2 linked regions of the Lewinella sp. 4G2 genome follow. The main gene of each other region encodes a partner of the protein of the gene in region 2 in a complex. Links are inferred from orthologs where the notes say so. Each region holds a gene or a part of one and is shown on either strand. Other genes may lie near its edges.

Region 1 (4,219 bases), on a different replicon or contig from region 2:
CGGGGAGGCGAACCACCGGGTGCTATTGATTGATTCCATCAGCACTGACCCGTTGACGATAATTGGCCGTAGGGTAAATACTTCCTCTTTTGGTCGACCGCAGGAGGTCGCACTTTCGGCTCTCGTCACGAATACCTCCCAGATTATTAGTGACCTTTCTGATTTCCAAGGACAAACGTCACCCCTAATAAGTACCGTTAAGGAGAAGCGGAGTGAATGGGCATCAGTAAGCTTTTCGGGAGACGAAGCCCGTAGGGGTATTTACCTGCCTGACTTCGAAACGCAGGAACTTACCTTGAGACTGGAAGGGCAAAATGGCTACTCCATTCTGACGCCGGACCGGACGATTGCGACCGGAAGCCTTTCCGCTCATCCGAGCGCGCCAGTGTTACGGAGTGGGGATACGTGCGATCCAAACCATTACGTCACTTACGTAGTCTCGGGTGATTCGTTGACACTGAAGTTCCCATTGCGCGTACACTTGCCGATGAATATGGAGAAGCAAGTTGGTAGTGTGTCTGGTAACGAGGCAGTGATGTACACTTATGAGGAATTTGCGGCCACCTTCGTTAAAAATCGGGCTGTGGAATTAGTACAGTAGATGAAGCGGAAGACAAGCTTGCACCCGATGGGAGTCGGCGGAATGAATAACCGACCCATCCGCTCTAACTAAAATGAGGAAGTAGGCGGTATTTGATACATTCTGTTTTTATACTTGTCGGTGCTCATTGTATATTCGCCCACTGAATAAAACAGCAGCATGTCCACACCCGCTACCCAAACGCCTCCGAATTATCTTGATGGCCTAAATGACGTGCAGCGTGCTGCCGTGACGACCACGGAAGGACCAGTTTTGGTGGTTGCGGGGCCCGGTTCGGGTAAGACGCGGGTGCTGACGTTTCGGATTGCCCACCTCATCGAGAAAGGGGCGGCGCCCTGGGAAATCCTGGCGCTGACGTTTACCAATAAGGCAGCCCGAGAGATGAAGGAGCGGATCAGTAAAGTCGTAGGAAACCGTGCGGGCAATATCTGGGCGGGCACCTTCCACAGTCTCTTCGCCCGGATCTTGCGGGTAGAGGCGAAGCACATCGGCTACCCAAGCAACTTTACGATTTACGACACGGACGATACGAAGAGCCTGATCAACCAGATCCTCAAAGAGATGAATCTGGATAAGAAGGTGTACCAAGCTAATGCGATCAAGAATCGGATCAGCAGTGCGAAATCCAGCCTGATTACCCCAAAGCTATACTCCGCCAACGAACAACTGCTCGCCGAGGACAAGGCCGCAAACATGCCGCTGGTCTACAAGATTTACACGGCCTACGTCAACCGCTGTAAGAAGGCGGGCGCGATGGACTTTGACGATCTGCTTTTCCGCCTTTTCGAGCTGTTCCAGAACCATCCTGACGTTGTCGGGAAGTACCGTAAGAAATTCAAGTACGTGTTGGTGGATGAGTTTCAGGACACAAATACGCTACAATATGCGATCGTAAAAAAGCTGGTCCAGTACCCCGACAGCCCCCGTAACATCTGCGTGGTGGGTGATGATGCGCAGTCGATCTACGCCTTCCGGGGAGCGACGATCCAGAATATCCTGGATTTTGAGCAGGACTTCTCCCAATTTGGCATCCAAACCTTTAAACTCGAGCAGAATTACCGGAGCACCGAGAACATCGTTGCAACCGCCAACGCCGTCATCAGCAATAATCGACGGCAGATCCAGAAAAAGATCTGGTCGGACAAAGGGCTGGGGGAGAAGATCAAGGTCATCCGGGAAATGGATGATAGCGGGGAAGGCCGCCGTGTGGCCGATACTATCCTGGAACAAAAGAACCGCCACCACTTGGCGAATGAGGACATCGCCATTCTTTACCGTACCAATGCACAGTCGCGGATCTTTGAAGAGTACCTCCGCCGGTTCAACATTGCGTACCGGGTGTACGGAGGAATGAGCTTCTACCAACGGAAGGAGGTAAAAGATATGGTCGCGTACCTGCGCCTGGTCGTGAATCCTAATGACGAGGAGGCTTTCCGCCGTACCATCAACTACCCGAAGCGGGGTATTGGCGGAACCAGCGTAGCCAAAGTCATTACCTTGGCCGGTCAGCAAAACATGACGGCCTTCGACGCGCTGAAGCACGTAAACCTGCCCACCAGGACGCGGCATAAGGCGGATGGCTTCATCGACATGATCGAGAAAGCCCGCACCAAGGTAGATACGGCTGATGCGTACGAAATTGCTGACCTCGTCGCCAAACGATCGGGCTTGCTGGATCTGTACCGTAATGACACTTCAATTGAAGGGATGGCCCGGCTGGAGAACTTCCAAAGTTTGCTGGATGGCATCAAGAGCTTTGTTGAAGAGGACACCGTTATTGACACGGAAACTTTGCCCGATAAATCGCTGGCTACCTACCTGCAAAACATTGCGCTGCTGACGGATTTTGATTCGGATACCAGCCAGAACAGCACGGACGTAGTGACGCTAATGTCCGTCCACGCCGCCAAGGGCCTCGAATACAAGTCGGTATTTGTAGTTGGACTCGAAGAAAAGCTCTTCCCTTCCTGGATGAGTATGGACTCGCTGGACGGGATGGACGAAGAGCGCCGACTTTTCTACGTGGCCATCACGCGTGCCGAGCAATTCCTGACGCTATCCTATGCTAACACCCGCTACCGCTACGGGAAAATGGTGATGAATGAGCCGAGCCGATTCTTAGCCGAAATCCCTGCGGATGCCATCGAGAGTACCACGCACAGCCGTACGCGGAGCCAGGGCCACGAGTACGACCCGGTACAGCGACAACGTGCGCGGGTGACGGGCATTACGCCACCGGTCAGAGCACGCGGAACGGCCAAATTCGCAAAACCCAAGATCGATCCCGCTGACTTCAAGCCAAGTCCTATTGCCGATATTGAGGCTGGCGCCAGGGTACTGCACCTCAAGTTTGGGGAGGGTAGGGTGACCAAAGTAGACGGCGGTGCCGGTAACCGAATCGCTACCATTCACTTCAGCGACTTACCCCAACCGGAGAAGCGCATTATGCTGAAGTTTGCCAAACTGCAAGTCATGCCGTAATGAACTTAGCCACCGCTGTAAGTTTTCGGTCCAAAGCACCACCGCGAAGTAGTAGCGAAGCTAAAGCACCACCACGAAGTAGCAGCGAAGCTAAAGCACCAAAAAAATCCCCCTCCTCAATCGACCTTTTCCCCCCAAAGGCGTTCGGTGTAAAAACAACCATTCAACAATGTTCAGACTTACTACCATTCTGGCCCTTTGCCTGTTTGCCTTTACCGCTTGCCAAGACACTGCCTCTACGAGTACCGACGAAGAAACTACGGTGGATACCACGCCTAATCCCGTTGCTCCGGTAGCCTCGGATACGGAAGTGACCGGTGAGAACTTCGTGATCAAGACCATCGACGGCGAGATCAAATCACCCCGTAAGGAGCTGGAAGGGCAGATTGCCAATGTTCCCGTTACTATCAACTACGGTAGCCCAGCGGTGAATGACCGTACGATCTACGGCGACCTCGTCCCCTACGAAAAGGTATGGCGCACCGGTGCCAACGAAGCGACTCGCATCACCTTTAAAGAACCCGTGCTTGTGGGTAAGGAAGGCAAGAAGCTTGCCGCCGGCACCTACGCGCTATTTACTCGCCCCAACAGCAAAACGGACTGGACGGTCATGTTCAACAAGAAAGCTGACCAGTGGGGTGCTTACGACTACGATGAGAAGGATGACGTAGTAGTCATCAAGGGTATGTCTCAGGAGCTTGGTTCCTCAGCGGAACGTATGGACTTCGCGCTTGACGGTGACAACATCAAGCTGATGTGGGCCGACCTCGCCGTAATGTTCCCCGTACAGAAGGCAGCTAAGTAAGCTGACCTTATACTAGTTATCCGTCCCCTTGGGGCGGCCGAACAAATCTTGCCCCGCCGGAGCCTTCCCAGCTTCGCGCGGGGCTTCTTCGTATTTGTGGTCGAACACTTTTTCTACTTCGAACCAAATGCCCTGGTCATCCAGCTCCAAGGAGTGGTAGCTACCATCCGGCACGTTGACGGGGCCTTCACCACTATTTCCTGGCATCATCACCAGGTTCTCGTAAATGATCCGATTGTTGTAGATGTCGTGGCGCATCACGACGGCGGACTCCGCACCGTACATCAGAATGATCCGTTTCCGATCTTCCATTAACAATCCCTCGGGGGTAT
Region 2 (4,119 bases):
AATTAGAGCTGGAAGTAGAAGTATCCAAACGAGAGCTGGCCCACAGCCTCGGAACGAGTAAGGTAAATTTGAATGATTTCCTACTCAAAAAAGTAGCTCTCCCAATCGGTGGAGCTATTGCTGGCGTGTACCTGATCTCCAAACTAACGGGCGGAAAGAAAAACGAGCCTACTCACGAATACCACGAGAAGACGATCGTCCGGGAAGTTCCAGCGGGCGACGAGGTGGCCAAATACCACTACCCCGTGCCACCCCCGCGGGAAGAACGCCGGCAACAGGCTGCTTCGGGATACGCTGCTCGCCAACCGGCCTACCAACGCCCGACTCCTGAGCGTAAGCAGAAAACGGATGGTCTGGACGTGAGCCAGAAGGACAAAAGCAACCTGGTCAATCTGGCAACTATTGCCTCCGTAGCCAAGATTGCCGTCCCCGCGGTAAAAATGATCATCAAGGCGGTGAAGGACCACCAGGATAAGCAGTTGGCCCGTAATACGGATGGCGTGCCTAACATTTAGCAGCCACCTAGCTTTATTTTGTAGCGATCAATTATTCCGCCCTATGAGCCGTGGCTTCGTCAAAGAATCGGACCAGGAAGAGCTCCCCCTCATCCCCGCCCGGGCGCCACTGCCCGCTGGTGTGACCAATTACGTGACGCCAACTGGTTTGCGGGCGCTACGGGCTGAACGGGAAGAGCTGGAAGCCGAAAAGGCTGCCCTCCCCACCACCAACGAAGACGAACACCGCCGTGCGACTACGGTAATCGATGGCAAACTGGCCTTACTGAACCAACGCATCACCGGCGCCCGCCCGGTGGATCTGCGAAAGCAACCAGAGGGAGAAGTCCGTTTTGGCGCTACGGTGCACATTACTTTTTTGAAGAATAGTGCCCAACAACAATTCCAAATTGTAGGCGTAGACGAGGCCGACGTGAAGAACAACAAATTGGCCTTCACCGCGCCGATCGTCCGGGCGCTCACTGGTTTGTACGAAGGCGAGGTAGCCGATTTCAACCTCGGCGGTGAAACCAGGCAGATCCGGGTGGATAAGATCAGCTACGGGTTGAACTGACTACCCGCTTATTGCTTACCCATTGTAGCATTTCCTTTCGCAAAAGTTTTTCCAAAAGCTCCTACGAAACCAACTGGTGCAGCATCTTAGCCTGACCAGCAACCCCTAACCATGGCCTTCAAGATCCACTCCCCTTTCTCCCCAACCGGCGATCAGCCACAGGCCATCAAGGAATTGGTGCACAACGTTGAACAGGGGGAGCGCGGGCAGGTCCTGCTGGGGGTAACCGGCTCGGGTAAGACCTTTACGATGGCCAACGTCATCGCGCAGTTGAACCGGCCCACGTTGGTGCTGACCCACAATAAAACCCTTACGGCACAGCTGTACGGAGAATTCACGGAGTTCTTCCCCAATAACGCGGTGGAGTACTTCGTGAGTTACTACGATTACTACCAACCGGAGGCCTACATCTCTACGTCGGATACCTACATCGAGAAGGACCTGGCCATTAACGAGGAGGTGGATAAGCTAAGGTTGCGCGCTACCTCGAATCTCCTGACTGGCCGCCGCGACATTGTGATTGTCGCCTCCGTCTCCGTCATCTACGGTATGGGCAACCCGGAGGATTACAAGTCGGGAATCGTACGCCTTAAGAAAGGTCAGATCAAGAGCCGCAACGGCCTGCTCTACGATCTGGTGGACAGCCTCTACGCCCGCACGGAAGTGGAATTTAAACGCGCCACCTTCCGAGTAAGGGGGGACACGGTGGACATCAACCTTCCCTACGCAGAATTTGGCCTGCGGGTCATCTTTTTTGGAGACGAGATTGAGACCATCGAGCGCTTTGAGATCGAGACGGGAAAGCGGATTGAGGAATTGGAGTTCGCCGCCGTCTTCCCGGCCAATCTATACGTAGCGCCCAAGGAAAGACTCAACGGCATCATCGCTCAGATTGAGGATGAGCTTTACGAGCAGGAGCGGTACTTCGAGCGGGAGGGACGCTTGCTGGAAGCCAAACGCATCCACGAACGGGTAGCCTTTGACCTGGAGATGCTCAAGGAATTGGGCTACTGTAACGGGGTGGAGAACTATTCCCGCTTCTTCGACCGCCGCAAACCGGGCACCCGCCCCTTCTGCCTGCTGGACTACTTCCCGGACGACTTCCTGATGATCATCGACGAGAGCCACGTGACCGTACCGCAAGTACGCGGGATGTTTGGGGGTGACCGGGCCCGAAAACTGTCGCTGGTGAACTTCGGCTTTCGCCTCCCCTCCGCGATGGATAACCGTCCGCTCAACTTCACGGAATTTGAATCGCTGATTAATCAGGTCATCTACGTATCGGCTACGCCCGGCGATTACGAACTGGAGCAGACCGGTGGCGAGATCGTTGAACAACTCATCCGCCCCACCGGGCTGGTGGACCCTCCAATTGAAGTACGCCCCAGCATCAATCAGATTGACGATTTACTCGAAGAGATTGACAACCGGGTGAAGGCTAACGAACGGGTACTCGTTACTACCCTCACGAAGCGGATGAGTGAGGAACTGACCAAATACCTGGAATCCCTAAGCGTGAAGGTCCGCTACATCCACAGTGAAGTGGACACGATGGAGCGGGTGGAAATCCTCCGCGACCTGCGGTTGGGGGAATTCGACGTGCTGGTCGGCGTCAACCTGCTACGGGAAGGTCTGGACTTACCGGAGGTATCCCTCGTCGCCATCATCGACGCAGATAAGGAGGGCTTCCTGCGCAACGAACGGTCTTTGACTCAGACTGCCGGCCGTGCGGCCCGTAACGTCAATGGTAAAGTCATCTTCTACGCCGACGTGGTGACGGACTCGATGCAAAAGACCATCGACGAGACGAATCGCCGCCGTGCCGTGCAGCTGGCCTACAACGAGGAACACGGCATCACGCCCAAGACGCTCGCCAAGACGCGCGAACAGATCATGGAACGGAGTACGATCCTGGATATCCGGGGTAAGAAAGCGCGCGTGAGCAACGTCGAACGGGTAGAGATAAAAAGCGCTGCGGACCCGATCCTCAACACGATGTCCAAAGAGCAAATCGAACTGGCGATGAAGGAGGCGGAACGGAAGATGAAAAAGGCGGCCAAGGAATTGGACTTCATGAGTGCGGCGCAGTACCGGGATGAGGTGTTTGCGTTGAAGGCGCGGTTGAATGGGGGGAGGTAGTTTTTAGTTTCTAGTGGGTAGTTTCTAGTGGGTAGTTTCTAGTCGGGTGGTGGTTTAGCTTCGCTGCTACTTCGTGGTGGTGCTTTGGTGCTTTGGTGGAGGCGTCGTTCAACTAAATGGGGTCTAAGTTTTTTACGGGAGTATGCAACAACACTTTCGCGACGCGGCTACGAAGGGGTACCTGAAGATCATGGTGGGCCAGGATGACCTGCACTATAACCCGTACGAGAATGCCGGCAAACCCTACACCGTAGCCTGGAACCGGGGCGAGGCGCAACGGTTGGTGGTGGATGAGACGGAACACACCATCGGTAAGAACCAGATGGCGCTGCTCGTGGTGGAACAGGACTTCACCTTTGACCGGCCGGAGGATATTACGGCTTACCAGTTTAATCGGGAGTTCTACTGTATTGTGGACCACGACAAGGAGGTGAGCTGCGTGGGCTTCATTTTTTACGGTTTGCCGAGCCCGATGATCATTGAGCTGGACGAGGCGGAGATCCGGTCATTTGATCTGTTGCATCAGGTTTTTCTGGAGGAATTTGCGAACTACGATACCATCCAGGGAGAGATGTTGAGGATGTTGCTGAAGCGGCTCATCATTAAGGTTACCCGCATTGCTAAGGAGCAACATTTACAGGAGGAACTACCCTCGCAGGAGTATGACTTGCTGCGGGAATTCAACCTGCTCGTAGAAAAAAATTTCCGCCAGTACCATCAAGTGCAGGACTACGCAGGGCTCCTTTTCAAAAGCCCAAAAACGCTCAGTAATCTATTCAAGAAGGCCGGCGCCAAATCACCGCTGAAGATCATTCAGGAGCGGATCAGTCTGGAAGCAAAACGGCTACTTCGTTATACGGACAAGGATGTTGCGGAGATCGGGTATGACCTGGGATTCGTGGAGTCCAGCCA

Evidence for each region. Proteins that work in one complex are often made in the same cells at the same time.
Region 1: the proteins of uvrB (region 2) and A3850_RS14725 are in contact, whole or in part, in a crystal structure (PDB 7EGT), measured with the Thermus thermophilus proteins. The link is inferred for Lewinella sp. 4G2 from one-to-one orthologs. Residues at the interface, in WP_096411307.1 of Thermus thermophilus: Glu23, Leu25, Arg26, Asp27, Gly28, Glu29, Arg30, Phe31, Arg55, Glu326, Asp327, Phe328, Glu379, Ser382, Gln383, His398, Gly400, Arg401; in WP_096412145.1 of Thermus thermophilus: His654, Arg656, Phe657, Gln666, Asp668, Glu669, Lys680, Arg681, Leu682, Ser683, Lys685, Tyr686, Ala687.

The regions. Positions count from the first base shown.
Region 1 is NZ_LVWJ02000014.1:3,562,567-3,566,785, reverse strand. Bases 383-3,421 are described here. They hold A3850_RS14725 (ATP-dependent helicase), read left to right. Parts: upstream 383-760; coding sequence 761-3,082; downstream 3,083-3,421. Other genes in these bases: A3850_RS14720 (DUF2911 domain-containing protein), read left to right, coding at 3,252-3,421; A3850_RS14730 (hypothetical protein), read left to right, coding at 383-601. Also shown: more of A3850_RS14730, read left to right, coding at 1-382; more of A3850_RS14720, read left to right, coding at 3,422-3,887; A3850_RS14715 (hypothetical protein), read right to left, coding at 3,900-4,219. UniProt on the Escherichia coli protein: A helicase with DNA-dependent ATPase activity. Unwinds DNA duplexes with 3'-5' polarity. Translocates on single-stranded DNA with 3'-5' polarity. Initiates unwinding more efficiently from a nicked substrate than double-stranded DNA.
Region 2 is NZ_LVWJ02000019.1:510,632-514,750, forward strand. What follows is about bases 755-3,693. They hold uvrB (excinuclease ABC subunit UvrB), read left to right. Parts: upstream 755-1,179; coding sequence 1,180-3,207; downstream 3,208-3,693. Other genes in these bases: A3850_RS19090 (GreA/GreB family elongation factor), read left to right, coding at 755-1,068; A3850_RS19100 (AraC family transcriptional regulator), read left to right, coding at 3,350-3,693. Outside these bases: A3850_RS19085 (hypothetical protein), read left to right, coding at 1-515; more of A3850_RS19090, read left to right, coding at 559-754; more of A3850_RS19100, read left to right, coding at 3,694-4,119. UniProt on the Escherichia coli protein: The UvrABC repair system catalyzes the recognition and processing of DNA lesions. A damage recognition complex composed of 2 UvrA and 2 UvrB subunits scans DNA for abnormalities.